4 regions of the Peribacillus sp. P4_D6 genome follow, and region 1 is predicted to be linked to each of the others. Evidence: riboswitches for the same ligand, from Rfam matches in the RefSeq annotation. Region 1 holds a riboswitch; each other region holds the start of a gene.

Evidence for each region. A riboswitch is a leader RNA that binds a small molecule or an ion and turns the genes downstream of it on or off. The one in region 1 is predicted to bind cobalamin.
Region 2: linked by a shared signal. The riboswitch ahead of AC1DVB_RS11045 (ribonucleoside-diphosphate reductase subunit alpha) and the one ahead of AC1DVB_RS01470 (ABC transporter substrate-binding protein) in region 1 are both predicted to bind cobalamin.
Region 3: linked by a shared signal. The riboswitch ahead of AC1DVB_RS23245 ((2Fe-2S) ferredoxin domain-containing protein) and the one ahead of AC1DVB_RS01470 (ABC transporter substrate-binding protein) in region 1 are both predicted to bind cobalamin.
Region 4: linked by a shared signal. The riboswitch ahead of metE (5-methyltetrahydropteroyltriglutamate--homocysteine S-methyltransferase) and the one ahead of AC1DVB_RS01470 (ABC transporter substrate-binding protein) in region 1 are both predicted to bind cobalamin.

What each region holds. Positions count from the first base shown of each region.
Region 1 covers NZ_JBFUIQ010000001.1:311,141-319,713, forward strand. The annotation lists gene AC1DVB_RS01460 (heme ABC transporter ATP-binding protein) at 1-140, opposite strand, end outside; gene AC1DVB_RS01465 (FecCD family ABC transporter permease) at 147-1,202, opposite strand; gene AC1DVB_RS01470 (ABC transporter substrate-binding protein) at 1,165-2,130, opposite strand; cobalamin riboswitch at 2,310-2,484, opposite strand; gene AC1DVB_RS01475 (polysaccharide deacetylase family protein) at 2,571-3,419, opposite strand; tRNA gene AC1DVB_RS01480 (tRNA-Arg) at 3,649-3,722, shown strand; gene AC1DVB_RS01485 (hypothetical protein) at 3,899-4,057, shown strand; gene AC1DVB_RS01490 (hypothetical protein) at 4,181-4,714, opposite strand; gene AC1DVB_RS01495 (hypothetical protein) at 4,757-4,921, shown strand; gene AC1DVB_RS01500 (DNA topoisomerase III) at 4,976-7,168, opposite strand; gene AC1DVB_RS01505 (ABC-F family ATP-binding cassette domain-containing protein) at 7,385-8,573, shown strand, end outside.
Region 2 covers NZ_JBFUIQ010000026.1:42,158-50,730, forward strand. The annotation lists gene AC1DVB_RS11030 (SulP family inorganic anion transporter) at 1-5, shown strand, start outside; gene AC1DVB_RS11035 (hypothetical protein) at 91-237, shown strand; gene AC1DVB_RS11040 (manganese-dependent inorganic pyrophosphatase) at 336-1,265, opposite strand; cobalamin riboswitch at 1,558-1,738, shown strand; gene AC1DVB_RS11045 (ribonucleoside-diphosphate reductase subunit alpha) at 1,877-4,174, shown strand; gene AC1DVB_RS11050 (ribonucleotide-diphosphate reductase subunit beta) at 4,220-5,272, shown strand; gene AC1DVB_RS11055 (flavodoxin domain-containing protein) at 5,244-5,681, shown strand; gene AC1DVB_RS11060 (hypothetical protein) at 5,800-5,967, shown strand; gene AC1DVB_RS11065 (cold-shock protein) at 6,009-6,206, opposite strand; gene AC1DVB_RS11070 (hypothetical protein) at 6,404-6,895, opposite strand; gene AC1DVB_RS11075 (GNAT family N-acetyltransferase) at 7,012-7,491, shown strand; gene modB (molybdate ABC transporter permease subunit) at 7,453-8,106, opposite strand; gene spx (transcriptional regulator Spx) at 8,354-8,573, shown strand, end outside.
Region 3 covers NZ_JBFUIQ010000143.1:4,393-8,794, forward strand. The annotation lists gene AC1DVB_RS23235 (energy-coupling factor ABC transporter permease) at 1-489, opposite strand, end outside; gene AC1DVB_RS23240 (hypothetical protein) at 555-683, opposite strand; cobalamin riboswitch at 667-862, opposite strand; cobalamin riboswitch at 1,064-1,253, shown strand; gene AC1DVB_RS23245 ((2Fe-2S) ferredoxin domain-containing protein) at 1,406-1,774, shown strand; gene cobJ (precorrin-3B C(17)-methyltransferase) at 1,789-3,426, shown strand; gene AC1DVB_RS23255 (sirohydrochlorin chelatase) at 3,445-4,365, shown strand; partial or broken gene AC1DVB_RS23260 (precorrin-6A reductase) at 4,362-4,402, shown strand, end outside.
Region 4 covers NZ_JBFUIQ010000017.1:2,732-11,304, reverse strand. The annotation lists gene AC1DVB_RS08230 (ABC transporter ATP-binding protein) at 1-622, shown strand, start outside; gene AC1DVB_RS08225 (ABC transporter permease) at 671-1,462, shown strand; gene AC1DVB_RS08220 (ABC transporter permease) at 1,467-2,252, shown strand; gene AC1DVB_RS08215 (acyl-CoA thioesterase) at 2,293-2,769, opposite strand; gene metE (5-methyltetrahydropteroyltriglutamate--homocysteine S-methyltransferase) at 2,762-5,071, opposite strand; cobalamin riboswitch at 5,218-5,409, opposite strand; gene AC1DVB_RS08205 (potassium channel family protein) at 5,646-6,065, shown strand; gene bcp (thioredoxin-dependent thiol peroxidase) at 6,128-6,598, shown strand; gene AC1DVB_RS08195 (aminopeptidase) at 6,610-7,719, shown strand; gene AC1DVB_RS08190 (D-2-hydroxyacid dehydrogenase) at 7,867-8,573, shown strand, end outside.

The sequences.
Region 1 (8,573 bases):
AGCATACTTAAAAGCGTCGTTTTCCCGCTGCCATTAGGACCAAGAATCCCGAATAATTCCCCTTTATGTACATCAAAAGAGACAGAGTCCAAAACAGCTTTGTTGTGATATCCACCTGTTAACCCTTTTACTTCAAGCATCCGTTTTTACCCTTCTCTCCGTCTCTTTAATAAAATCAGCGCAAATGCAGGTGCCCCGATAAGTGAGGTGATCACCCCGATCGGCAGTTCCGATGGGGCAATGATCGTTCGTGCTACAAAATCGGCCAATATCAAGAATCCGCCTCCTATCAACAATGACAACGGAAGCAAATGTTTATGGTCAGGTCCCCAAATCTTTCGGACAAAATGAGGAATGACCAATCCTACAAAACCAATCGCCCCTGAAACGGCAACGGCTGCCCCTGTCAATGTCGAACCGGCTATCAAGATCCACATTTTCCGCCGCTTGACGTTCACACCTAAGTGTTTTGCCCGGTCTTCCCCGAAAGTCATCGCATTCAATTCTTTTGTATTCATGATCAAGGTCAACGAGCCAATGATAAAAAACGGCAAAATGATTACGATATAATTCCAGCCGCGCATTGAGACGCTTCCCATCAGCCAGCCGATGATTTGTCTTAATTCATCACCCGTCAGCGCAATCATCAATGAAATGAAGGCACTTAAAAACGAGCTGAAAATGATTCCCGTTAAAATGATCGTTTCCACTTTCATCGACCGATCCATTCTTTTTGCAAAAGTCAGTACGCAGAGCATCGTGAGCACTGAACATAAGATGCTCAATGCCGGAAGAGTATATAAACCGATGAATGGCAGTGATATATTCAAAAATATCGTCAATACGGCTCCGACCGATGCTCCTGATGAAATACCTAATGTGTAAGGATCAGCGAGCGGATTCCGGAGCAGTCCTTGAAAAGCCGCACCCGCGATCGCAAGTGATGCCCCAACCAAACCAGCGAGCAGCACCCGCGGCAAGCGGATGTTCATCACGATATTCGTAAGCATCACATCCGGATCGGCAGAAATCGGCAAGTGGAAAATCTCCTTGCCGATTATTTGTATAAGTACGGGAATCGGAACTGGCACCGAACCAAAGGAAATGCCTACCGTCATTGCGAATAACAAAATGAACAACGCAATCAAATAAGCAAACGCCCATTTAGTTGTCAAATTGGTTCGGATAGACTGCTTTGGCAAGTTCCTCTACTCCTTCTATTAAGCGTGGACCGGAACGGGTCACCAAGTCAGAATGGACATCAAAGACTTGGCCATTCTTAACAGCATTTACGTCTTGCCATCCTTTTCGGGCCTTCACTTCACTTACTGCATCTTTCGTATAATAACCATACGTTGTAATGATGACATCAGGATTTGCAGCAATCATCGACTCTTCATCAATTTTTGCCCAACCGTCCAATTCAGCAGCCGCATTATCCGCTGAAATAATAGTAAGCATCTCATTCATGAACGTATTTTTTCCAGGTGTGTATATTTCCGGTGAAGGCGAAACTTCCACTAAAACGGTCTTCCTATCCTCTTTCTTTACGGATTTGGCTTTTTCCTGGATATCCTTGAGCTTCGTTTTCATATCCGCAACGATTTCGTTTGCCTTATCATGTTCTCCCGTTGCCTTTCCAATCATTTCAATAGATTCATAGACTTGGTCAAAGCTTTGTGCATCATTGACTACGAGCACATCTATTCCAGCATCCTTAAGCTGCTGTAAACCCTCATTTGAATTATGGGCACTTGATGCATGCGCAAGAACAAGGTCAGGCTTCATGGAGACAATCAGCTCCGTGTTCATTTCCATTCCGCCAACTTTTTCAATTTCTTTCGTCTCTTCCGGGTAATTATCATTGTCGGAAACACCAACGACCTTTTTACCCAAACCAAGTGCAAAGACCACTTCCGTATTACTTGGTATCAACGAAACGATTTTCTTCGGTTCTTTTTCTATCGTTACCTTTTCCCCACTTGCATCTTTAATCGTAATCGGGAAAGCCTCGTGTTGAGCATGGTTCGTTTGCTCTTTTTCTTTTCCTTCATCAGCAGCACCACCGCAGCCTACCATCATGCCTGCAGTAAGCAACATTAACAGTATCAGACCAAAAATCTTCTTCATTTTCATTCCCCACAATCTTTTTATTTAATTTCTTCATACCTAACAGAGAAAACCAACACTGGAAGATACCCCCAAAAACAAAAAGCATCTCCCGTTAAACGGAAGATGCTTGCATGGCAACAATATCAATACGGACTCTTTCTTAGGGTCTGCCACACACCTTCCCATCCGCGTAGGTTACAGGTGTACGAATTCTGGCAGGTCTCCTGGCTCATGGTCATCGTCAACGGCACCTTCCCATATCTCATACAGTGGTACACAGCCGTAAGCTCCCATATACAGTGGCGGGACCGCGTTGGCATTTCACCAACTTCCCTTTTAAGTCATTAAGACACCAAATCGTTCATATGTATATAATTTTCACTGCCTTCATTATACACCATGTAAGAATCGATTATTATATGATTTTTCTGAACAAGTGCAAAATGCCCCTTCCACCTTCAATGCTTTGAAGCATTTTCAATCAGCGACGCAAACCCATTGAGCGATAACCCTGGTGAAATCCGAACTCGATGCAGAGCATGCATCCCTTGGTCGCTTGAAGCTCCCCCAGGTTCGGTAGTGACTGCCATCTTGTATCCAGCTTCTTCTGACAGCCTGAGACTCTCTTCGTTATACCGGCCAACCGGATAGGAAAGCACTGTCGTGTTCTGGTCGAGGATATGGTCGAACAGCACCTTCGACTGAACCATTTCCGCTTCTTGCTGCTCTGCCGTCATGCGGTTCAGCTCCAAATGGCTGATGGTATGGCTTTCAATTGAAATCCCATCCCTGCTCATCTCCAACATTTGATTTTCAGTCAGGTGATGACCTTTATCAATGGACTTCCCGATCATGAAGACAGTTGCTTTCATATCATGTTCTTTTAATATCGGGAATGCCTCCGTGTAGTTATCTGTATAGCCATCATCAAAAGTAATCCAGACGCACTTCTCACTTGGCATCCGATTCTCGGTTAAAACGAGGAATGCTTCTTCAGGGGATAATGTATAGTAACCATTCTCCCGAAGCCAAGCCATCTGTGATCGGAATTCCTCCCTTGGAACCCGAAGGCCATTCCCTTCAGAAATACTGTGATACATCAATATCGGAAGCTGGACCGGGGACTCGGCCTTTAACCAGCCTCCCGTATCGATTTGCCCCTCCGAATCCTGCCCGGTCCCATTCTCAGCCGCTTCGGCCACTTCAATGTCATCTTCCGCAATCGGTGCAGCCGTCTTTGTGCCTATCCCCTCTAAAATCCCTTGTGTGCATCCAGGTAAAATCAAAACCCCCAGCAATGCCGCCATCCTTAAAACTCTATATTTTTTCACTATCATTCTCCTGATTTTTTTATAGTATAATAGTACCAGAAAACCAGTGGACAATAAAGTATTCCATTTAATGAAAAAAGAGGAAAAACGAAAGCTTAGCGACACGCTAAACATTTATGAGGATTTTTTTTCATAAGTATGTGCTATTAGCTTGAAAAGTTTGCCTATAAGAAATATAATAAATAAGTCGTCGACTTTAATATATGTCCCAGTAGCTCAGCAGGATAGAGCGACAGCCTCCTAAGCTGTAGGTCGTAGGTTCGATTCCTATCTGGGACGCTAAAGTTTATAAGCCCTGTTATAATGCGGTTTCTCCGTGTTGTAGCAGGGTTTTTTTCTGTTGGTATGACCGTAAAATCCGGAGATTGTATGTAGGATAAAAGCATTTCTGTACGTAGGAAACAGTGATATTCCATATCACTATTATTTTTCTATGTTTGGAGGTGCTTTTTTTCATGAAAAAACACGTTATTAAACAGCGTGGAACAGCGTTAAAGGAACGGAAATTGACCAGTAAGACTACGGAAAGTTTCACGATTGAATACACACTGCATGAAGCCTTAGATATTTTTCTACGTGCAAAAGTTGCTGAAGGTGTCCGACAGCGAACATAAGGCGAATATGTGTGAAGTGAAAAGGATATTTTCGAAAATTCTTGTTGGACTATAGTAAAAGGGGTTTATCAGTGATACAGACTGATAAACCCCTAAATTCATTTTATTGAAAATTAATCACTTCTATTTCTTTATTGTTAAAGAGCGTTTCCACGAACCATTCCATTTAAATCCAATAGGGTGTACTGCAATTATAACACCTAGCACATAAACCCCATCAACAGTTATGTTAGCAGTACCTTTTGTACTGTTCTTTTTACTGAAGGATGCCTTCCCGCCTTTATGTAACCAGTCAACTTCCAAATTAATTCCAGTTAAGTAAGAATCGTAATTAGAAACTGATACAAACTGAGGTTTTTTATTAACCAATTTATATTTGTATTTTATTCGAATATTCTTGTATGAACCTAGTACGATTTTCCCATTTTGAACTGGTGACCACCAGTTCAAAAGTTTTGAGCCACTCTTTGTAGTAGCAAAATGTTTTAACCTGTCCCATCCGGGTATACAAATACTGTAAGACATTCTCACCAAAGGAGATGATAGTGCATGATGAGTACAATCAGAAGCCAATGGAACAAAGAGAATGACGCAGCGGTGTTTAGTCCCGGTGATCAGCGTTAGAGTCAATTGAAGAGTTGGATGATAATCAAGCATGGGAATTACTAGTCTTCTCATCCAAAGGAGGAAGATACGATCATGAGTATTTACAGCCTATGGAATCCAGAGAATGATGAAGCAATTTTCAGTCCGGGTGATCAAAAGCCATTCAGTACGCTCATACGAGTAGATTCGGATAAACACACACACACTGACAAAACACTTGAATATGAATTACATGGCACCGTACTGAATGAAATTTAGTCGAAGCAGGAATATACCGAAAAAGGATGGAGCGATTGCTCCATCCTTTTTCTTTTATTTATCGAATTTCAGTTTCGCCAAGGCATCTGCCAATGCAGTATTGATCGGCTCTTCTTTATTTTGCTTTTTCATATAATTGGATACTTCATTTTTGGATACTTTTTGATTTTTATTTTGACCTCTACGTTTATTGTAAGAAGATAGTTTTTCGTGAAAACCGCATTTACAGGTGAATGTCTGTGCTTCTCCTTGACCGCGCATTTCCATCTTTTTATGACATTGCGGGCATCTGGCATTTGTTACACGTGAAACACTTTTTTTGTGGCCGCAATCACGATCTTGACAGACAAGCATTTTTCCCTTTTTACTATTCACTTCCAGCATCAGCTTGCCGCAATCAGGACATTTCGTTCCTGACACGTTATCATGCTTGAATTTTTGGTCACTATTTTTGATTTCATGGACGATATTTTTGGCGTAGGAGCGCATATCGCCGATGAAAGCCTGTTGTGGCAGCTTTCCTTTTGCTATCGCAGTTAACTTTTGCTCCCATTGAGCTGTCAAAGCTGGAGAACGCAAGTCTTCAGGTGCCAATTGAAGAAGTTGTTTTCCTTTCGAGGTGACATGAAGGCCCTTTCCTCTCTTCTCGATCAGGAAGCTATTGAACAGTTTTTCAATGACATCCGCACGTGTTGCAACAGTTCCAATCCCGCCAGTTTCACCAAGAGTCTTGATGAGCTCTTTGCTTTCCCCTGCCATGAAACGAGCGGGATTCTCCATTGCCGAAAGAAGCGACCCCTCATTGAATGGTTCCGGCGGTTTCGTTTCACCCTCTGTTTGTTTCACAGTCGAAATGGTTAAACTGTCACCTTTTTGAACGTTCGGAAGCAGTTGCTCCGCAAGGCCATCTTTAGCTTCTTCCTCATCGAATTGGTGATCATAAACTTCCTTCCAACCTGACTTCAGGATGACCTTCCCTTTTGCCATGAACATCTCCTGCCCCATTTTTGCGGTGATGGTCGTTTGTTCATATTCAAAAGGCGGCATCAATACAGCAAGGAACCTTTTAACGACCAAATCATAGATTTTCGATTCTTTGTCGCTCAGTTTTCCCGGCAGCGGCGTTTGCTCAGTGGGGATGATTGCATGGTGATCAGAAACCTTGCTATCGTCCACGAACGATTTATTTGTTTTAATCGGGCTGCGCAGGATCCTCGATGCATACTGGGCATATGGTTTAATGCTTACAGCCTGTAATCTTTCTTTTAGCGTATCAACCAAATCCGTTGATAAAAAGCGTGAATCCGTCCTTGGATAAGTCAAGACCTTATGGCTTTCATATAAGCGCTGCATGATCGATAACGTCTCCTTCGCCGAATAGCCGAATTTCTTATTGGCGTCCCGTTGAAGTTCTGTTAAATCATATAAAGAAGGGGAAAAACTTTTCTTATGTGCCTTGTTCACTTCAACCACTTCTGCACTTTTCCCCTTAACGGCTGCAAGAACCTTTTCTGCCTTGTTTTTATCAAAAGTGCGGATATCTTTTGATTGGGCATCTTGCCAGACGAGGCGCAAATTGGGTTCCGCAATTGCCGAAACGCCATAATATTTCTTAGGCTGGAACTGTTTTATTTCCTCTTCTTTTTTTGCAATCATCGCAAGTGTCGGCGTTTGAACCCTCCCGCAGGATAATTGGGCATTATGCTTGGTCGTTAGGGCACGCGTCGCGTTCATCCCAACGATCCAGTCTGCTTCCGCCCTTGCTACAGCAGAGGCAAATAGGTTTTCATACTCCTTGCCATCTCTCAGATTTTTAAATCCATCTTTGATCGCTTTATCCGTTACAGAGGAAATCCAAAGCCGCTTGACCGGCTTCTTCACATTCGCTTTTTCGAGAATCCAGCGTGCAACAAGTTCCCCTTCACGGCCTGCATCCGTTGCAATGATGACATCCTTGACATCATTGCGATTCAATTGTGTTTTAACCGATTGAAACTGTTTGCCTGATTGCTTGATCACGACCAATTTCAAAGCAGGCGGCAACATGGGCAGGTCCTCAAGGCGCCACGTTTTATATTTTTCATCATAAGATTCCGGATCTGCATGGGTAACCAAATGACCCAGTGCCCAAGTGACGATATACTGATCGCCTTCAAAAAAGCCATTCCCCTTTTTCCCGCAATTCAACACTTTCGCTATATCTCTGCCGACCGAAGGTTTCTCGGCCAGTACGACTGTTTTACTCATATTAACATCCTTTCGCTTTTAAACTGGTTCCTCTATTATCTCATATAATTTATGCCAGGGCGATAATGCACCATGGCATTGGATCGGTTGGTTCACTTTAAGGATTCCCCGTACCCACATATATGTAAATTAATAGATTAGATAGCATTCCCGTGCAGATTTTAGTATGATGAAACGTAGGGATTTTTTCAAATTAATTGGGAGGTTCAATATAAAATGAGCTTACTTTCTATAGATAAATTAGCACACAGCTTTGGCGACCGTACTTTATTCAAGGATGTATCATTCCGCCTGATGGCCGGCGAACATGTTGGTCTGGTCGGGGCAAATGGTGTCGGGAAATCAACGATGATGAATATCATTACAGGGCAACTCATCCATGATGATGGCCGGGTCGAATGGACACCTGGTGTCGAATATGGCTATCTTGATCAACATACGATACTTTCAAAAGGTAAATCGATTCGCGACGTCTTACGGGATGCATACTTACCTTTATTCGAGCAGGAAAAAGCACTGAATGAAGTTACAGAGAAAATGGGTACGGCCACTCCGGAGGAACTTGAAGAACTCTTGGAACAAATGGGTGAAATCCAGGACAAGCTGGAAGCCGGCGGTTTTTACAATCTGGATATTAAAATTGAAGAAGCGGCACGCGGTTTAGGGTTGGATGCAATCGGTTTGGACCGTGATGTCTCTGCCCTGAGCGGCGGACAGCGGACAAAGGTTTTACTAGCCAAGCTACTTTTGGAACAGCCTGAAGTACTGCTCCTAGATGAACCGACGAACTACTTGGATGTGGAGCATATCCGCTGGCTGAGCAGCTACTTAAAGGAATATCCTAATGCATTCTTATTAATTTCGCATGATACCGAGTTCATGAACGGCGTCGTCGACGTCATCTTCCATCTTGAATTTTCTAAACTGACCCGTTACACGGCAACTTATGAAAAATTCCTTGAGCTGGCTGAATTGAATAAAAACCAACATATTAACGCCTATGAAAAACAGCGCGAATTCATTAAAAAGCAGGAAGATTTCATTGCAAAGAATAAAGCACGCTATTCAACGACCGGACGGGCAAAGAGCCGTCAAAAGCAATTGAATCGCATGGAACGCATCGATCGTCCGGAAACTGCAATGAAACCTACCTTTGACTTTAAAGAGTCACGTGCGAGCAGCCGTTATGTCTTTGAAGGTGAAGATCTGGAAATCGGATATGACCGCCCATTGCTTCCGAAGTTGTCCATGACCATCGAGCGGGGAGAAAAAATTGCCGTGGTCGGCTGTAACGGAGTTGGTAAATCCACTCTATTAAAAACGATTTTGGGTAAAATCGATCCTCTAGGCGGTAAAAGATCACTTGGCGATTTCCTTTTTTCTTCTTATTTTGAACAAGAAGTGA
Region 2 (8,573 bases), on a different contig from region 1:
CTTAAAGAAGTAAAATTCTGCTGAATAGAAACTTTTCAAACCGACAAAATAGATAACATGAATCATTTCCTTTTGAAAGGAGCGAAAAGCATGACACCCGAGCAGGATTATACGGCAGCAAATCTGTCACCGGATTTATTGAATGAACTGAAAAGCTTTGAAAGCAAACTTGGCGAGGAAGCCAATAAAGAATTGATTGTCATCGCCTATGAAAAAGAAAAGGAATCTTTAAATTAAGAAAAAAGACTCAAACACCCTTAATGGGATGGTTGAGTCTTTTTTTGAATGTACAAAAAAAGGCTGCCCAAGTTTTAATGAGCAACCCTTTTCCTGAATTATTTGCTGAATACGTCGGTTAAGACCGGAACGATTTGTTTTTTACGCGATACAACGCCTTCCAAGACGGCGATGTTATTGTTTAATGAAACGTCATATGCCTTTTCAACCGCATATGCCGCTTTACCAAGGGCCAAGGCAACGGAATCATTAGTCAGGATATCCGTAACGACGAATAGGAACAAGTCCAATTCCTTCACTGCGATGACCGCTTCAATCGCTGCTTCCAATTCTGCTTGCTTAGCAAGGACTTCGTTCGGATCAACGGCATTGACCTGTGCTATTTCCACTTTAGCCATTCCCATGGAGAATTCCTTGGCATCAAGAGTGATGAGCTGGGCAATCGTTTTGTCGCTTAAGTCAGCTCCCGCTTTCAACATTTCCAAGCCATATTTTTCAGCGTCGACTCCAGCAATGGCAGCGAGTTCCATTGCTGCTGCAACGTCCTGCTCCGTGCAAGTCGGCGATTTGAACAATAAAGAATCGGAAATGATGGCAGACAGCATAAGACCTGCGATTGCTTTAGGGACTTCAATGCCGTTTTCTTTATAAATTTTATTTAAGATGGTTGCCGTACAGCCAACTGGTTCCGCACGGTAATATAATGGATCGCTTGTTTCAAAGTTAGCGATACGGTGATGGTCGATAACTTCCAACACACGGACTTGGTCAATATCTTCAGCGCTTTGCTGACGTTCGTTATGATCGACCAGGATTACGCCATCAGCTTCCCCTGCAACTTTTTCCACAAGACGGGGAGCATCGAATTTGAATTGGTCCAATGCATATTGAGTTTCACCATTCACTTCACCCAGACGAACTGGTTCAGCGTTGATACCTAGCTGTTTTTTAAGATCTGCATAAGCGATTGCTGAACAGATTGTGTCTGTATCCGGGTTTTTATGTCCAAAAACTAATACTTTTTCCAAGATTTTATCCCCTTTTTCATAAATATTTTTCCGCGAATCCCCTCAGTGCAATAACGGAGAGCCACCTTTACTAGACACTTTATTTTAACACAAAATCCCGTAAAATCAGCGCTTGATTTATCCATTCCCCCATAAAATCTTTCATTCCCCCACCCTCTTCCATCACTTTGTCAATAGATAAGGATTGGTTTTTTTCAAATATATTAGTTGAATTATCATCGTATATGGCTTACGATAATATAAGCAGAAATACTAGATATTGATTACATAAACAATTCCAATAACTATATATAGAATTTTTATAATCCAAGGTGCCAGTGATGGCTGAAAAGGGAATCCGGTGTAAACCCGGAACTGTCCTCGCAACTGTAAATGTGACGAAATGAGAAAACCACTGTATAGCTCTCTATACGGGAAGGACTCAAAGTAGGATGATCATGAGTCAGGAGACCTGCCTTGAATTTTTCACGTTTCTTATTCTTCGGGGATTGAGATGATGAAACGATAGTATAACGGCTATTTTTTCATGCCTCTTTTATTCTATCGTTTGATCCGCTCAATTCTTTGGGCGGTTTTTTTATTTTAGCGGAAGTTAACAAGGAGGATTATTAATGACTCAAACATATAACTCTACCATAAGTGAAAATGACACAGAAGCGAAATCCATCCAGCTTGAGATGTTATCGAAGGAATTCGAAGGCCGTCTCGATATGGAAAAGTTCAAAAAGCGTTTTACAAAATGGCTTGATCGCAAAAGTGACTCAACCGAAGAACAGGCTTCAAAAAAACTGATTCAGCTCGCTCTTGAAGGCGTGGATATCGATGCCCCGGATTGGACTTTCGTTGCTGCAGCAGAACTGTTGAATACAATGTATAGGGATGCACAGGCCAATCGAGGTTATGAAGGCAAGAGTTATGGCCCATTCTATGAGCTGATCACAGAACTCTCCCAGCTATCGGAAGGTCAGCGTTATCCCATTTATAAACCAGAACTGCTATCTTCATATACAAAAGCGGAAATTGAGGAATTGGGATCGGTGATCGACCCGGAAAAAGATAAATTATTCTCTTACATAGGCATCTACTTATTGAATGACCGTTATCTGGCCCGCCCAAAAAAGGACAAGGTCTTCGAACTGCCGCAAGAACGTTTCATGATCATCGCGATGGAAATCATGCGAATGGAAAAAACGGAGCACCGCCTGCAACTGATAAAAGAAGCATACTGGGCCATGTCCAACCTTTATATGACCGTTGCGACTCCTACACTCTCCAATGCAGGTAAAACACATGGACAGTTAAGCTCCTGCTTTATCGACGCAATTGAAGATTCCATCGACGGAATTTACCTATCAAACTACGATGCGGCAAAAGTATCTAAATTCGGCGGCGGTGTTGGTCTTTACGTCGGTAAGGTTCGCTCGCTTGGTTCCGATATCCGCGGTTTCTCTGGAAACAGTTCCGGCACGACGCCCTGGATTCGACTATTCAACCAGACAGCTGTAAGTGTCGATCAATTGGGGCAACGTAAAGGCGCCATCGCGATTTACTTGGATGCCTGGCATAAAGATATCATGAGCTTCCTCGATTTGAAGACTCAAAACGGGGATGACCGATTAAAAGCACATGATATTTTTACAGGTGTATGCATACCGGATTTATTCATGGAGGCTGTACGCGACAGAAAAGAATGGTATCTTTTCGATCCGCATACCGTTAAGCAAACCCTTGGATTTTCACTTGAAGATCTTTATGACGAAAAGAAAGGCGAAGGAAGCTTCAGGAATCATTATGCACTTGCTGTCGAGGCCGCAGAAAATGGCACGCTTCCAAACTATAGCTTTGAAAAAATCAATGCGATGGACATCATGAAAAGCATCATGATTTCTCAATTAGAAGAAGGCGTACCGTATATGTTCTACCGCGATGAAGTGAATCGGAAGAATCCGAATAAACATAAAGGTATGATTTATTGTTCTAACCTTTGCACGGAGATTGCCCAAAACCTAAGCCCTTCGACGATCACGGATGAATATGAAACAGAAGATGGAGATGTTGTTGTGGTTCGTAAAAGCGGCGATTTCGTTGTCTGCAACCTTTCATCCATTAACTTGCCCCGAGCGGTGGGCAGCGATGTTCTGGAAAGATTGATTCCCATTCAGATCCGTATGCTGGACAATGTCATTGATGTGAATAATCTTCCTGTCAAACAAGCATCCATCTCGAACAAACGGTACCGGGCAATTGGTTTAGGAACGTTTGGATGGCATCATTTACTTGCCACACAGAATATTTATTGGGAATCCGATGAGGCTGTTCGCTATGCAGATGCTTTATACGAAAAGATCGCTTACTTAACTATCAAGGCATCCAACGAACTGGCCAAGGAAAAAGGATCTTACCCATACTTTGAAGGTTCTGATTGGCATACAGGGGACTATTTCGAACTGCGTGACTATACAGATCAAAAATGGCTGGATTTAAAAGCAGACGTGCAGGAGCACGGAACCCGTAATGGCTATTTAATGGCGATTGCCCCCAATTCATCGACAGCCAAAATCGGTAATTCCACGGATGGAATCGATCCTTTGTATGAAATTGAATTTTACGAAGAAAAGAAAAACTTCAAATTCAAGGTGACCGCACCAGGCTTGACGCCAAATACGTATGAATATTATAAAAAGACGCGATTCAATTTGGATCAACTGGAAAGCATCAGGCAAAATGCAGCCCGCCAACGCCATATTGACCAAGCAATCAGCTTTAATCTGTATGTACACAATACAATCAAAGCGAAGGTCCTTTTGGACATCCATTTAACGGCATGGGAAAGCGGGTTGAAATCAACGTATTATGTTCGTTCGACGTCTTCCGAATATGACAATGCCTGCGAAAGCTGTTCAAGTTAACGTCAATCATGACCCAGTAATCTATTCTTAAAGGAGTTTTCACGAATGACCAATCATATAAAAAAAATTCGGATGCTCGAACCGACGCATCCAACAAAGGCAACCGGTGTTTTCAAAGGAGAAGCTTCAGGCTTCCTCCTTTGGAACGATATACAGTATGAAAAATTCTATGATACCTATACACAGCTCATCAATAACTTTTGGAAGCCTTCGAGCGTGAACATGATTCAGGATAAAAAGCAGTGGGGCGAATTGGATGAAGATATCCAGGACGCTTTTCTCGAAATCCTTACGATGATTGCTGGAATGGACAGTCTTCAAACGCCCACTTTAGTAGAGATCCTCCGGTACATAAAAGATCCGGCGGCAAAAGCTATCTTGGCCAACATGGCCCAGCAGGAATCGATCCATAATGAGTCTTATTCCTATATCCTTGCTTCCTTGATTCCGGTAGGCAAGCAAAAACAGCTTTTCGACCGCATCAAAGAACATCCTGAAGTGATTAAGCGTAACCAACCGATCGTTGATGCTTATCAAACGTTCGTGGACGATCCCAGCCCTCAGCATTTATTCGAGGCACTGATCCATTCAACGAACCTTGAAGGGATTTATTTCTATTTGGCTTTCGCCTTTTATTATAATCTAGGACGCCAAAATCTAATGACCGGTTCAGCTACGATGATATCCTATATTCATCGCGATGAAATGGTCCATTTCGATTTCATTGGCATGCTCGTTCAAATCTTGATGTATGAATATCCTGAGTTAAATAATGAAGAAAACACGAAGTTCATCTATACAACGATTGAAAAAGCAGTCGAACTCGAAAAGGAATGGTCTGAATATATGCTCGAAGATATCCAAACGAAAGCCGATCTCGATTTGGAAGAATTCAATGAGTACATCGAATATATCGCCAACAAACGGTTACGTATGCTAGGCCTTGAAAATTTGTATAAAGAGTATGGCGAGAACCCGATGCCATGGATCAAAACGTTCGATGATGAATCCATCGGCCTTACCAAAACCGATTTCTTCGAACAGAAGTCAAGGACATACAGTCAAGTAAATGCCAGCAATGGGTTCGATGAGCTGTAAAATCGCCATTGTCTATCATTCTGCCGGCGGCAATACAAAAGCGCTTGCCGAAGCCCTCGCTGCCCTTTTACCTGAGGCTTTCTTATATCGAATGAATGAATTCGATTTACGTACATTGCCGGATTACGATGCCTTGATCGTCGGCACCTATACATGGGGCAATGGGGAGCTTCCCGCTAAATCAGCAGCCTTTTATAAAGAACTGGAACAGTTGCCTATCGCTCGCCTGAAAACGGGAGTCTTCGGCACTGGCGAAACCAATTATAATCATTTTTGTGGGGCGGTCGATCATTTCCGGGATATGTTATTTGCGAAGAGCCAGTTATTGGTGACATTGAAGATAGAACAGATGTATCAAGAATCAGACCTGCACAGACTTCAAAAGTTCGCTTCGCTATTCCAGAACTGACTGAAAGGGGATTGCGTTTTCGCATATCCCCTTTCAGTGTTTTTTTTAAAACTTGGCTCCCTCAATCATAGCAACGGTAAGCATGAAGTATAATGGAGAAAAAAGGAGATGATATCCAATGACTGAGAATATAACCCAGTTCCTTCCTATCCTTTTCATGCTAGTGCTTGTCGCATTCGTTATATTCATCGTGTTTTTCCTGTCAGGGCATTTTAATCGTACTAAACGGATCGAAGAAAAATTGGACAAAGCATTAAAGGAAATCGCCGAAAAAAAGGAAAAATAAAAAGACTCCAAAATCGGAGTCTTTTTTTTATATGCGTTCAATTATTTTTGAACGTTAGCAGCTTGTGGTCCACGAGCGCCTTGCTCGATTTCGAAAGAAACTTCTTGGCCTTCTTCAAGCGTTTTGAAGCCTTCACCTTGGATAGCTGAGAAATGTACGAATACATCGTCTTGGCCTTCAACTTCGATGAAACCGAAACCTTTTTCTGCGTTAAACCATTTTACTTTACCTTGTACCATGATAGTTCCTCCTGTGTTTGGAAAAATCCATTTTATTACTATTTTTGGTTCTGGATAATGTTTCAAGAGGAATCCTATTACAGTAAATCCTTCTATCAAACTTTTCCGAACAAAAATAATTACTCATATTATATCATGGAAAATCCTAAAAAAACAAGATTATCGCCGTAAATCAACCGACAAATTATCCTAAAATTCTACATATTCCTCTTCTTGCTTTGTCGGAAGCCTTCGTCCAATAAGTAGCGCTCCGCCTCAACCGGACTTTCGAAACATTCCTCAAGATTCGACCCTGAATAAACATTCCAAAGCAGGTCTTCCTTTTGAAGTGTAAGCTCTTGCTTTTCAGGGCCAATCCATGCCCCTTCCAACCTAGCGAACTCGTTTTCCTCTTCTTCAATTTCAGCCGGAGGTTCAGATAGGTAATCCACGCTTCTTTGGATCAATTCTTTTAATTCGGCTTCATTATAGTCACGTATATTGATAAACCCTTTACGGTCAGTGTCTTTTTTTCTCATATGCCCTGCGTAAACGAACCCATTTCCATTGGGATGCAAGTGCTGAACGACGATCTTTTTCTCCTGGACGCTATCTGGATAATGGAAGTTCACACGTCCCAATGAAACGTCTTTTCGCTGTAATTCCGGAAAAGTTTCAATGATGCTCAATTTTTCTTCAAATGTTAACAAATTTCTTCCTCATTTCATTAGTTCATATTGTTTGTCGATTATAACACAGACTGATTAGAAACAATAATCCCCCTCTTCCATTATAATGTAATGAAAAGGAGTGATAGGATTTGATCATGAGAATTCGGGACCTGGAATCAGACTATGGCCAGCAGCTATTTAAACTGCAGAAAGAAGCCTATAAGGTGGAAGCGGAAATGATCGGTTTTGCCGATATACCTCCTCTATTGGAAACATATGAACAATTCATACATTGCCATGAAACGTTTTTATGCTATTTAAAGGGTGATGCCTTAGCTGGTGCCATATCTTATACAAAAGAGAATGGCCAATTGCTGATTTGCCGAATGGTCGTCCATCCTGATTATTTTCGGCAGGGTATTGCGGACGCATTGTTACATGCTCTCCAATTACACGTCGACTGGGAAAAGATATCCGTTTCGACCGGTAAAATGAACCTTCCCGCACGAAATCTTTACGAAAAAAACGGATTCACCCATAAAGAGGACGTAGAAGCCGCACCTCGCTTATTCATAAGCATATACGAAAAACAGCATTCATTTTATGTATGTCACGATAAAAAGCATAATGAATGAAATGACAATGATTACGGCAACCCATAGCCAGGCCAATGTCATATTCCCGGAGTCCATGGCGATATAAATCGCGGTCGGTATGGTTTGTGTCTGTCCGGGAATGTTTCCGGCAAACATGAGTGTGGCCCCGAATTCCCCCAACGCACGCGCTGAACTTAGGATGGCACCTGTGACGATCGATTTGACCGCCAATGGGAGGGTTACAAACAGGAATAACCTCCACTCCCCGGCCCCGTCAACCCTTGCTGCATTTTCAATTTCTTCATCTATACCTTCAAAGCCCGTTTTAGCGGATTGGTACATTAGCGGAAAAGCTACCACGGTAGATGCAATGACCGCAGCCCACCACGTGAACATCAAGGGCTGGTCAAAAACCCTTTCAATGAATTGTCCCGGCAGTCCATTCTTGCCAAAAATCACGATCAATAAAAAACCAACGACGGACGGCGGCAAAACAAGCGGCAATAAAAACGCTGTTTCCAACAGGACTCTTCCCCTGAATTGCTTTTTAGCCATCATTCGCGCAAGGAAAATTCCTAAAATGAAAACAAGGATACCCGCCAGTCCCGCTACTTGTATCGATAGCCTGACTGGTGACCAAAAATCCCCTGTCATGATACTTCTCTCACTCCACTATTAAATATCGGCATATGCAGGTCCTTATTCGGTTTCATTACCCAAACCGTTTCTTTTTCATTAAAGGCAGATTTCATTTCATTTTCTCCCTTTCCTTTTAAAATAACATTTAAGTTTATTTTTCTTGACATCTTGCTGACACAAAGAAACGTTAAAGTAAGAGTATCACAAATATAAAAATAATTTCATTCCAATAAACTTGAAAACTTTGAAGGAGTCGATTTTAATGGTAACAATTTATACTACTCCAAGCAGTTTAGCCTGTCGTAAAGCAAAAGCTTGGCTTAAGAAGAACGAAATTTCCTTTAATGAACGTAACCTATATTCCCAGCCTCTTTCTATAGAAGAAATAAAAGAGATTTTACGTAAAACGGAAGGCGGGACAGATGAAATCATCTCAACCCGTTCCAAAAAATTCAAAAGCCTGAATATCGATATAAATAATA
Region 3 (4,402 bases), on a different contig from region 1:
AAGTGAAAAAGACCATCCCAATTTAGTTGCGGCCTTGAAGACAAAGTAAGCAATGAAGGGTCCGCAAACGGCCATGGAGAATGCATTGGCCCCTAATGTCGTCAATCCTCCGTGTGCCAGTAAAACAGCTTGAAATAACAGAACGATGGAGCCGACCACACTCATGGCCAATGGTCCGAATAGTATGGAACCTAAACCAACTCCGGTAGGGTGCGAAGAACTTCCCGTAACGGAAGGAATCTTTAGGGCCGATAATATAAATACAAATGCGCCCGATAGGCCAAGTATCATTTTTGTTTCTGGGTTTTCCCTTACTTTGGACCTAATGGACCGGTAACCCAAGATTAAAAATGGAAGCGTCACGGCCCACCAGAATATAGCCCATTCTATGGGTAAAAAGCCCTCCATGATATGCATGGCCAATKCCCGTTTCGGGACAAAAAGCAGTAAAATGACAAAATAAATAATTTTCCAATTGGTTCTTTTCATTCTTTCTCCTTTCAACACTTTTTATTGTTCTGATCAATCTTGAGAAGAAAAGCGGCGCGCCCAAACTAAAAAGCACTTCTCTCAAAGGAAAGAAGTGCGTAATGAACAGGAATTTTGCAGCATGAACCAACCATGGGCCATTTTGCCTGATCCGCACGCCCATCCTCGTAGGCTGAAACAGTTTCACGCTTCATGGCAGGTCTCCTGGCTTTGGTTCATCATCCCATTACATCCTTCCCATCTCATTTGACAGTGGATTAAAGTTAACGTAATGGAACTTCCCTTTACAGTGGCGGGACCGCTCCGGATTTTCACCGGCTTCCCTTTTAAGCTGAATTCCGAGAAATTCAACACCATGAAACTTATGTAATTATTTAGAAAATTCTCGTATAGTGTACCATAAAGAAATAATTCCAGCTACACTATCTTTTTTTGGAGGCCGAAATTTGTTGCGAGGAAAGGATTGTAACTGGTTTTACACGTTTAAACTTTTCTAAACAGTCGGAATAAACTATTGAATTTTGACAAAGTTGTTATATGATAGATTAAGTTAGTTGGAAATGTATAATAAAACCAAATATTTCATTTTAAAAGTGCCCTTGTGTGAATAAGCAAGGGATAATAGGGAAATCGGTGAAAATCCGATGCAGCCCCCGCTACTGTAAACGCTGATGAAATTGTCGATAGCCACTGGCATGATGCCGGGAAGGGACAAAGTAAAATGAAGCGTAAGCCAGGAAACCTGCTTTTAAAATTGCATGATACTTTTCGGAGGGAAAGGTAGAAGGACTATGACGATTTTGGGAGGATTTGGCATGCTTGCCTTTGGCTCCTCATTCATATAGTTTTTTTAAAACCTTGACTCTTATGTTAAGGTTTTTTATTTTGCCTTTTCCCTGAACTCAGGAGGAAGAAGATGACTACTTGGAACTTGACGGGTACAAATACGCATCTGTTGATTTGTAATGGGAGCAGCTGCATGAAAAAGGGCGGGGAAGAAGTAACCCAAGCGATTCGCGATGAAATTGCTTCAAAAGGACTGGATCTGAAAATCCATACAACGAGGACACGCTGTAACGGAAGATGTAAGGATGCCTGCGTTGTGATTGCCTATCCCCAAGGAAACTGGTATCGAGTGGAAACGCCTGATTTCGGTCGGCAGATCGTCAGTAATATCGATGATGGTGAGTTTGTTCCACAGATGATCTAYCAGTACAATGACGGGGAAATGACCCCTAATCCAGATTTTCCTGCTCATACGRGTATTTCAAAGAACAAAGCGTAAAAGGAGATGTCTTAATGAGTACAAACGGTAAATTATTCGTCGTGGGCTTTGGGCCCGGGAATTTTGAACACATTACCAAACGTGCCGTCGAAGCCCTTCAAGAAAGTGACTACATCATTGGTTATAAAACTTATGTTGAACTCATTCAGGGACTGCTAACAGATCAAACGATCATAAGTACGGGGATGACTGAAGAGGTATCACGTGCACAGGAAGCAGTGAAACAAGCGGAGCTGGGAAAGAAAGTGGCGGTGATTTCCAGTGGGGATGCCGGAGTTTACGGGATGGCAGGGTTGGTTTATGAAGTATTGATTGAAAAAGGCTGGAAAGAAGAAACTGGAGTGGRCATTGAAGTCATTCCTGGCATTTCTGCAATCAACTCATGTGCGTCTTTACTTGGGGCGCCCGTCATGCACGATTCGTGTACGATCAGCCTCAGTGATCATTTAACTCCTTGGGAACTGATCGCTAAAAGGGTTGAAGCAGCTGCAATGGCAGACTTTGTCATTGCACTTTATAATCCGCGCAGCGGCAGGCGGACCCGGCAAATTGTTGAAACACAGAAGATTCTCCTTCGCTACCGCTCGCCGGATACACCTGTCGGGTTGGTGAAAAGTGCTTATCGCGATAGGCAGGATATTGTCATAACCAATTTGCAGGATATGTTGAATCACGATATTGGAATGTTGACAACCGTCATTATCGGTAATTCATCCACCTTTTTATATGATGACAAAATCATCACACCAAGAGGCTATCAGAGAAAATATACGCTGAATTCGGAAAAGCAAACATTGAAGCCGCATCAGCGACTGCAAAAAGAAGCGGAACCGTGGGCATTAGATCAAGAAGCCTTAACCGAGTCCGCTGGAGGAGTTGGATTACTTACAAAAGCACCAGAAAAGAAGCCAGCTTCCTATGAAATGGCAATGGAGGCCCTGTCAAGAGTCAAGGGTCAAGTCGTTAAGCAGTCCATTCAGCCGATTGTTCAGCAAAAAATGGAGTCGGTATTTGAACTTGCCGTTAGTCCAGGTGTGGCGAATAAACAATTCACTCCCAAACAAATGATGACACTTGCGGAAGTTGTCGGGGAAAAGGGAACGATGGAGTATACGCCAAATCATAAAATCGTCTTAAAGATCCCGACAATGGATCCGGAAGTCATTACAGGGAAATTGCAATCAGCAAACTTTCTTTTGTCGCCAATTGGGGATGTACTGACATTAAAAGCCTGTGATTTCTGTGATGGTGAAAAAGCGGAATCCATTCCTTATGCGGACGAAATACACCGGGTGCTTGGCGGAATGAGCATGCCCAAGGAACTGAACATAGGTTTTAATGGGTGTGGGATGGCTTGTTATAGTGCTGTGATGGATGATATCGGGATTGTCTTCCGAAAAGGGAAGTTCGACTTATTTCTTGGAGCTAAACCGGTTGGAAGAACAGCCCATCCGGGTCAGCCGGTAGCGGAAGGCATTGAACCGGAACAGCTTGTAGAACTGATCACGGACATTGTCGGCGAGTATAAGCAAAATGCCCATCCAAATGAGCGGCTTTTTAAATACTTCAAACGTTCGAAAAAGATACAGAATTTTTCTTATCAGGACATCGCTCCCAAAATAAACATAGAGCCTGCGCCTTGTGAAGACTAATCAAGAGGGGGAAAGTAAATGAAAGCAGTTTTGTTCGTAGGACACGGAAGCCGGTTGGCTTCGGGAAATGAAGAAGTCCGTCATTTTATTGAAAATATGATTCCGGCATTGGACGGGCGTTTCCTAGTGGAAACGTGCTTCTTGGAATTTGCGGCACCGAATATATCCAAAGGAATCGATAATTGTGTAAAACGAGGGGCTACTGAAGTTATCGTCATACCGATCATTTTGTTGCATGCAGGACATTCGAAACTACATATCCCAGCTGAAATAGAGGATGGGAAAACCAAGTATCCAGAAGTGAAATTCACATACGGCCAAACGATCGGGGTCCACCATGATGTATTGACGATCCTGACAGACCGTCTTGAGGAAGCGGGATTCGATACGACCTCTGAACATTCTGAGACAGCGATATTGCTAATTGGCCGAGGTGGCAGTGATGCTGATGCCAATAGTGATATATATAAAATTTCACGATTATTATGGGAAAAATTAAGCGTTAAATGGGTTGAAACAGCCTTCATGGGTGTAACGGACCCTCACGTGGATGAAGGTATTGAACGATGCATCCGATTAGGGGCAAAAAAAATTGTGATGTTGCCATATTTCCTCTTCACTGGGGTGTTGATGGAAAGAATGGAGGATATGCTGAAAGGCTATCAAGAGCAATATCATGATCGAGAATTCATATTGGCAAAGTATTTTGGATATCATCCAACCTTACAGAACATTCTGCAAGAACGAGTAATTGAAGCCAGTGAAGGCAAATCAAGCGGGGCGCGTGATTTGGAAAACTATCGTAAACATGTCGAGGAACATGGACATGCTCACCATCATCACCATCACGACCACGACCATGATCATGATCACCATCACGACCACGACCATGATCATCACCATGATCATGATGGGCAAGCGGTGGGGACATCAAAATGATTTTGTTCTTGGCGGGTACAAGTGATGCAAGGGAATT
Region 4 (8,573 bases), on a different contig from region 1:
AACGGATGAACAATATAACGATCATATGGAACATGTCATCAAGACGCTTGATATCGGTCCTTTGCTGGACAAACCAGTGCGTAAACTCTCGCTTGGTCAGCGAATGCGCTGCGAGCTTGCGGCAGCCTTGATCCACAATCCGCCTTTGCTGTTCCTGGATGAGCCGACAATTGGACTTGATGTGCTCGTGAAAATGAAGATTCGTGAGTTCCTGAAAGAAATCAATGAGAAATATAATACGACAATCCTTTTGACCACCCATGATTTAGGGGACATTGAAGCATTATGTGAGCGTGTAATCATGCTTGATGAAGGGCAAATCATCTATGATGGGGAATTGCAGAGTTTGAAAGATAACTGGGCTGAGGAAAAACAGATCCATTTTCAATTCATCGAGCCGATCGCATTGAAGGAATTGCAATCATTAGCGCTCCCATTTACCGCTAACTGGGTTCATGATGAGAAAAATCAAACATACATTGCCTTGTTGAAAGAAGAAAGTGATCATATTTCACAGCTTGTTTCAGCTGTCGTATCTCATTTTAAAATAAAGGACATCAAAATTCATGAAACGTCCATTGAAGAAATTGTTCGCAACATTTACGAAGAAGGCACTGTCTGACTCTCTTATCATTAAGAAACAACGTGTCTATCAAGAAGGGGGAGGGCCATGGGGAAGTATCTTGCCATGATCCGCATGCGTTTTTTGATGATGCTTGCGTATCGAACGGATTATTATACCGGCATTTTAATTTATAGCATTAATATCGGTGCTTATTATTTCTTATGGAATGCGATATATGGAGAAAAAAGCTCCATCGAAGGACTTTCAAGCATGCAGATGACAACCTATGTTGCGGTTGCATGGATGGCGCGCGCTTTTTATTTCAATAATATTGACCGCGAAATCGCCACTGAGATTAAAGACGGCAAGGTTGCCATTGAGATGATCCGGCCTTATAACTATTTAGGCATGAAAACGATGCAAGGACTTGGGGAAGGGATATTCCGTTTTTTCTTCTTCTCGATTCCAGGAATGCTGCTGGTAGCTTTCATTTTTCCTATTGAATTGCCGCGCGATCCGGCTGTATGGGGGATCTTCGGCATTTCCTTGCTGTTCAGTTTCATCATCAATACACAAATTAATTTATTGACGGGAATCACTACCTTTTTCTTATATAATAATGCCGGATTAATCCGCGCTAAAAGGGTTATCATTGATTTATTTTCCGGTCTGCTGCTGCCCATCAGTTTCTATCCTATATGGGCGCAGGAAGTGATGAAATATTTACCCTTTCAAGGGATCAGCTATGTACCAAGCATGATTTTTACGAACGGTTACAGTTCAGGCGAAATTGGCATGGCGCTTTTACAGCAGTTAATTTGGTGCATCATTCTCATAATACCGATTCAGCTTTTATGGATAGTCGCAAAAAAACAGCTGATTATTCAAGGAGGTTGACGGGATGTTTTATGTATCGATGTTTTTTCAATATGTGAGTCAATATATGAAGACAAGACTGCAATATAGAGCCGATTTCTTCATGGAAATCCTATCAGATCTGCTGAATCAGGTCGTGAATCTGGTATTTATCTTGGTCGTTTTCGGACATACGCAATTTTTAAGCGGCTGGAGCCGTGAAGAAATCATATTCATTTATGGATTCTTCCTTATCCCTTTCGCCCTTTTTTCGGCCTTTTTCAACATCTGGGATTTTAATGACCGCTATATCGTCAAAGGTGAAATGGACCGGATATTAACAAGACCGATACATAGCCTGTTTCAAGTCATTTTAGAAAGAATCGAGCTTGAAGCGTTATTTGGAGTTGTGACCGGTTTGATCATCATATTCTATTCGGCGATTTCATTGGATCTTCAGCTTGCGTGGTATGACCCGATTCTTTTCATCGTTTTTGCAATAGGCGGGGCACTTGCCTATGCAGCCATATTCGTTGCGATAGCAAGCATTGGGTTCTGGTCGGATGCGAAAACATCCATCATGCCAATGATGTACAATATCGGGAACTACGGGCGCTATCCTGTTGATATTTATAATAAGGTCATCCGTTTTGTCCTTACATGGGTGCTGCCATTCGCGTTTGTCGGTGTCTATCCGGCATCTTATTTCCTAAGAAAAGAAGAATGGTATGCATATGCATTTGCCACACCTGTAATTGGGGTTGCCTTTTTCGTGATATCCATTTTCATATGGAATCAGGGAGTGAAGAGGTACCGCGGGGCAGGGAACTGAAAGAACCCCTTCAACAGATTCATGTTGAAGGGGTTTTTGTTTAGTTCCGTTTTTTCTTTCTTTCAATATATCTTGCTTGGGCTTGAACATATTGCTGTTTTTCCTCTTCCGTTTCCGGAATGACCTGAGGTACGTTTGTCGGCTTACCGTCTTCATCAATGGCAAGCATCGTTAAAAAAGCGCGTGCCGTAAGCTGTTTTTCACCTGTTAATAGGTTCTCTCGCTCCACTTTCACGAATACCTCCATTGATGTGCGATGAGTACAGGTGACATAAGCTTCAAGGTTGATCGCGTCCCCTGTTTTGATGGGGGCCAAAAAATCAAAAGAGTCGCTTGAAGCAGTCACAACGGGTTTTCGACAATGTCGCATAGCGGAAATGCAAGCTATTTTATCCACATAGGCCATTACTTTTCCGCCAAAGATGGTATTATGATGATTTGTATCCGGTGGAAAAACAAGGTCGGTTAAAAAAGTCCGTGACTGCTGTGTTGGATGGGCAGCGTTCTTTTCAATCATTTGCCTGCTGGTTTACTAAAAGGTTTTTACGGACGACTTTTGCTGCTTCGACCATGTTTTTCAGGGAAGCGACGGTTTCCGGGATACCCCTTGTTTTCAGGCCGCAGTCGGGATTGATCCAAAACTGGTCTTTATCCAATACCTTGATGCCCCGTTCAATCATATCGACCATTTCTTCCACTGCCGGCACACGCGGGCTGTGAATATCATACACCCCCAGGCCAATGCCTTTTTCATATGTTTTTTCCTCGAATGCGGAAGCGAGCTCCCCATGACTGCGGGATGTTTCGATGGAAATTACATCGGCATCGAGGGAGGAGATGACATCCATGAAACTGTTGAAGTCGCAATAGCACATATGCGTGTGAATTTGGGTTGTATCCTCCACGCTAGATGTGGATATCAAGAATGAATTCAATGCCCAGTTCAAATACTCGTCGCGATCGCTTTTTTTCAATGGCAGACCTTCTCTAAGTGCAGGCTCATCAACCTGAATCATTTTAATTCCAGCAGATTCCAAGGCAATGACTTCTTTTTCTAAAGCGAGCGCCAGCTGAAAGCAAACATTCTCCCTGGAAATATCATCACGGACGAAAGACCAGTTCAAAATCGTAACAGGACCTGTCAGCATTCCCTTCACCGTCTTCTTCGTCAGTGATTGTGCGTATACACTTTCCTTGACTGTCATCGGTTCGATGAAATGGATGTCGCCGTAGATGACTGGCGGTTTCACGCAGCGGGATCCATAGGATTGTACCCAACCCTTTTCTAAAAAGACGAATCCGCCTAATTTATGACCGAAGTATTCAACCATATCCGTCCGTTCGAATTCCCCATGAACGAGAACATCCAAACCGATTTCTTCTTGGATTTCGATCCACCTGCCGATTTCTTCGTTAACGAATGTTTCATATTGCTTGGCTGTCCATTCTCCTCTATTGAATTTCCCGCGTGCTTGTTTAACTTCAAATGTCTGCGGAAAGCTGCCGATCGTAGTCGAAGGGAGAAAAGGTAATTTGAAAAATTCCTGTTGTTTTTGGTAACGGTCTTTAAATGGAAGCTGACGGCCGGCAGTCCTGTTTTTAACCTTTTCGACATTGGATTGTACAGACCCGTGGTTTCGGACATTTGAATTGGCTAACGTTTGAATCGTAAATTTATTGACATCCACTTTTTCGGCGATTGCTTCAATGCCTTGATTATTCCCTTTGACCAAAAGTGTGATTTCCTCAAGTTTCTCATCAGCGAAAGCAAGGGCCTCTTTCACTTCTTTTGAAAGGGCGGTTTCATTACGAACGGTCACCGGGACATGAAGCAGGGAGCAAGAGGGCTGTAGCCAGATTTGGTCCTCAGCTACCTGTTTCTTAAGTGTCTCGATCAATTCGATTTTTTTGGATAAATCGGATAGCCAAATGTTTTTTCCGTCAATCACACCCGCTGCAAGCACTTTGTCCTTCGGGAAACCAAATGCCTCAAGGTTACTTAAATTCCTTCCTTTATCATGTACAAAATCAAGACCGATTCCTTGGACTTTTAATTCGATGACTTCTTGATAGTGTTCCACGGCATCAAAGTATGTTTGTAGCATGATGTTCAGGTTTGGTGCTGCTTCATTCAGTTTTTCATAGAGGTAAGTAACAGTTTGCATATCATCTTTGGAAATGGATGAAACAAGGGAAGGTTCGTCCATTTGAACCCACTTCACGCCTTCTTGCTCCAACTCCCGCAGGATTTGCGTGTATAGGGGAAGCAGACTCAGGATGATGCCAGGGATTTCCTGTTTATTAAAGCCTTTTGAAAGGGAGAGGAAAGTATAAGGTCCGATCAAAACGGGCTTCGATTCGATCCCTAGCTTTTCCTTGGCTTCCCGATATGCTGTAAGTGGTTTATTTTCTGTTAAAGTAAGCTGTGCCAGTTTTAATTCAGGGACAATATAGTGATAGTTTGTATTGAACCATTTCGTCATTTCTGAAGCGACTTCATCATTGTTTCCCCGGGCCATTGAATAATAAACGGAAAGGGGGACACTTCCGCCTTCATAAGCTGAATAACGTTCAGGAACAAGACCGAACATGACGGACATATCGAGCATTTGATCATAGAAAGTGAAGTCGTTGACAGGGATGATATCAATGCCCCGTTGCTGCTGTTTTTGTAAGTTGCCTATACGGATTGCCTTTAGTTGTGCCGTAAATTCCGCTTCATCGATTTTACCTGACCAGTATGCTTCCAATGTACGTTTCCATTCACGATCTTCCCCGATTCGAGGGTAACCCAAACTGCTGCTCTTCAAAATTCCCATCCTCCTACATTCAATTGATCAAACAATAAAAAAAGCATTCCTAACCGTCAAAAAAGAAAGTTAGAAATGCTTAAAATAAAGAGGCATGCAAAATGCCCCTTACAATTATAAGGTCCCTAACACCTCCCTATCTCCCGTAGGTTAAAACAGTGTTGTCGAAATAGGCAGGTCTCCTGACTTGGGGAATATCATTAGCGGCTGGCCTTCCCGATCCGTTGATCAGTGGCATATTGATTGACGCTAACATTCCCATTACAGTGGCGGGACCGTGCCGGAATTACACCGGACTTCCCTTTTAATCCTAATGAAAATTAGGAACCTATTTCCACATATGAAATTTTGCAAAACCTGCCTTGTTAACTGTTTGCAGGTCAAAGATTTATAAAATAAAAACTATTATAAAAATTTAGACAATCTTAACATATCCGACCAAAAGGGTCAACATGGAAAAAGGATTAGGGAAAGTTTCCGTTTAATGCGTTTGTCGGTGATAAGGCTGATTCCTAAAAAGAATATATTGTTTGGACAGGGAGTATGTATAGAGGAAGTGGCGTTTTGAAATGGGGCGTGGGGGATGACTTTCTACATCTTGATTGCAGGGATCATTTTTTGCATGGTGATGAGCATTCGTACGTTATTTCTTGTTGAGTCGGGAGGAAAGAAATTTTCTCTTGAGGATATGCTGTGGCTTGGCAATTTATATGCGACGATATTAGTTGGATTTGCACTGATATATTTATTATACGAGCTTCAGAATCATTCGGTGATTCTTGATATGGGCAATCGGTTGGATGGGACTTTCTATGAACAATTGAAGACTTCTTTTTATTTTAGTGCGATGACGATGTTTTCTGTAGGATATGGAGATATAGCCCCGATTGGCATGGGTAGGATGATAGCTACCATTCAGGCCTTCATTGGGTATACACTGCCTGCAGCGTTCGTGATTCGTACGGTGATCGATCTGGAGCAGAAAGATAGGAAGGATAAATGAAAGTTGTGTTTCTTTCGATTATTGGGTACTCTTACCATAATGAAAGAAATGGAGGGTTCAATATGACTGTTAAAATTGGCGAAAAAGCACCTGATTTCAAACTCCCTGCAAACAATGGTGAAATGGTTTCCCTATCGGATTTTAAGGGGAAAAACATTGTATTATATTTTTACCCAAAAGACATGACGCCAGGTTGCACGACGGAGGCCTGTGATTTCCGGGACCATAATGAGCAATTCGAGGAATTGAACGCGGTCATCCTTGGTATCAGCCCAGATCCAGCGGCACGTCATGAAAAATTCATCGAAAAACATGGATTGCCTTTTCTGCTGCTGGCTGACGAAAATCATGAAGCGGCTGAATCATTTGATGTTTGGCAATTGAAAAAGAACTTCGGCAAGGAGTATATGGGCATTGAACGTTCAACTTTCCTGATTGATAAGGCTGGAAATGTAGTCAAAGAATGGCGTAAAGTAAAGGTTAAAGGCCACGTCGAAGAAGCGCTTGAAACTCTTCGCGAACTCGAAAAATAAGGGATAGGCAGATGAAGGATGAGAGGATAACGAAGCTTGCAGCCAGGCTGGTTCATCATTCGATACAATTACAGCCTAAAGAGAGAATCCTCATACGGGGGCATATCAACACGAAACCATTATTGAAAGAGTTGATTGATGAAATATACAGAGTGGGTGCTTATCCATATGTGGAACTCGAGGACGATGAGATAAGCCGCCACCTGTTACTAGGGAATGTGAAGGAGCAGCTTGACACAGCTTCACAATGGGCCTTGAAGAAATATACGGATATCGATGCGGTCATCATCATCACTGGGGAAGAAAACAATGCGGAAATGACTGATGTTCCCATCGAGAGGCACCGTCTTCAAGGGGAGGCCATGAATTCCCCTACACTTTTTTATGTAAACAACCGACGTTGGGTCTTACTTAATTATCCCACCAAGGCATCAGCGCAAAAAGCCGGCATGACCTTCTATAGGTACGAAGACTTTCTTTTGAACGTATGCACAATGGATTACGGGAAAATGGAGGCGGCTTTGAAGCCGTTAAAACATTTGATGCAACGTACTGACAAAGTCAGGATCGTTTCACCAAGGACAGATTTGACCTTTTCCATCAAAGGCATGCCGGCCGTCATATGTGCCGGAAAAAAGAATTTACCGGATGGGGAAGTATTTACGGCACCCATAAAAGATAGTCTCAATGGAAGGATATCCTTCAACACACCCACAACCTATGAAGGAATTACCTTTAGTGACATAGAATTGAACTTGAAAAAGGGGAAAATCATTAAAGCGACTTCCAATCGTGATCTTGAAATGAACCAAATTCTGAATATTGATGAAGGGTCCCGGTTTATAGGGGAGTTCGCTATTGGAATCAATCCATACATATTGGAACCTATGGACGATATTTTGTTCGATGAGAAAATAAGCGGGAGTCTGCACTTGGCTCTTGGGCTTGCCTATGATGAAGCGGATAATGGAAACCGGTCATCGATACATTGGGATATGGTCTTGATCCAGCGTCCGGAATATGGGGGCGGTGACATCTATTTCGACGACGTCCTGATCAGAAGGGATGGCTTTTTTATTTTGCCGGAATTACATGCATTAAACCCAAATTCTTTAAAATAAAGCCTTTTTTAATAAGGATGAGGCTTTTGTCCAACTCAAAAAGGGGACACCCGAATATGCTTTATTAAGGGAATACCTCCTCAGAGAAAGTTGCACGGGACACATAGAGCCCGTGTTTTTTTATGTTAATAAAAGGGGGAGATAAACATGTTAATACTTTCGACTGTCATTCCGAATGAAGGTATCCAAATGAAAATGATGAAAGCTTTTCCTGATTTGAACTTCATTTATCAAAAAGGATGGAAAGATGGGCCGCTTCGTGAAGCGGAAATCTTAATTACATATGGTGAAGATTTAACTGAAGAAATCATTGAGAAAGCAGCGAACTTGAAATGGATCATGGTCATGAGTGCAGGGATGGAACTGATGCCATTTAAAGCCATCGAGGAACGAGGCATTATGGTGACCAACGCAAGAGGCATACATAAAATCCCGATGGCTGAGTATACGATAGGGATGCTTTTGCAATATGAAAAGAAATTGAAGCTGCTTATGAAGAATGAAAAGGAAGAATTGTGGGATAGAAAGATCGAAGTAGGGGAATTGAATGGCAAGACCATGCTCGTATTGGGTGTGGGTGCAATAGGAGGGAAAGTGGCTCGTCTTGGGAAAGCCTTTGGGATGAAGACGATAGGAGTGAACCGGAGCGGGAAACCGGTGGAATCCATCGATCACCTTTATGACCTGGATCATTTATTGGTAGCCATACCGGGAGCCGATTATATTGTATCCGTCCTGCCAAGTACGGATGAAACAAAGGGCCTTCTGAAAAAAGAACACTTCAAAGCCATGAAAGAATCTGCAGTACTCGTGAATATTGGCCGGGGCGACCTGATTAAAGATGAAGTGCTGAT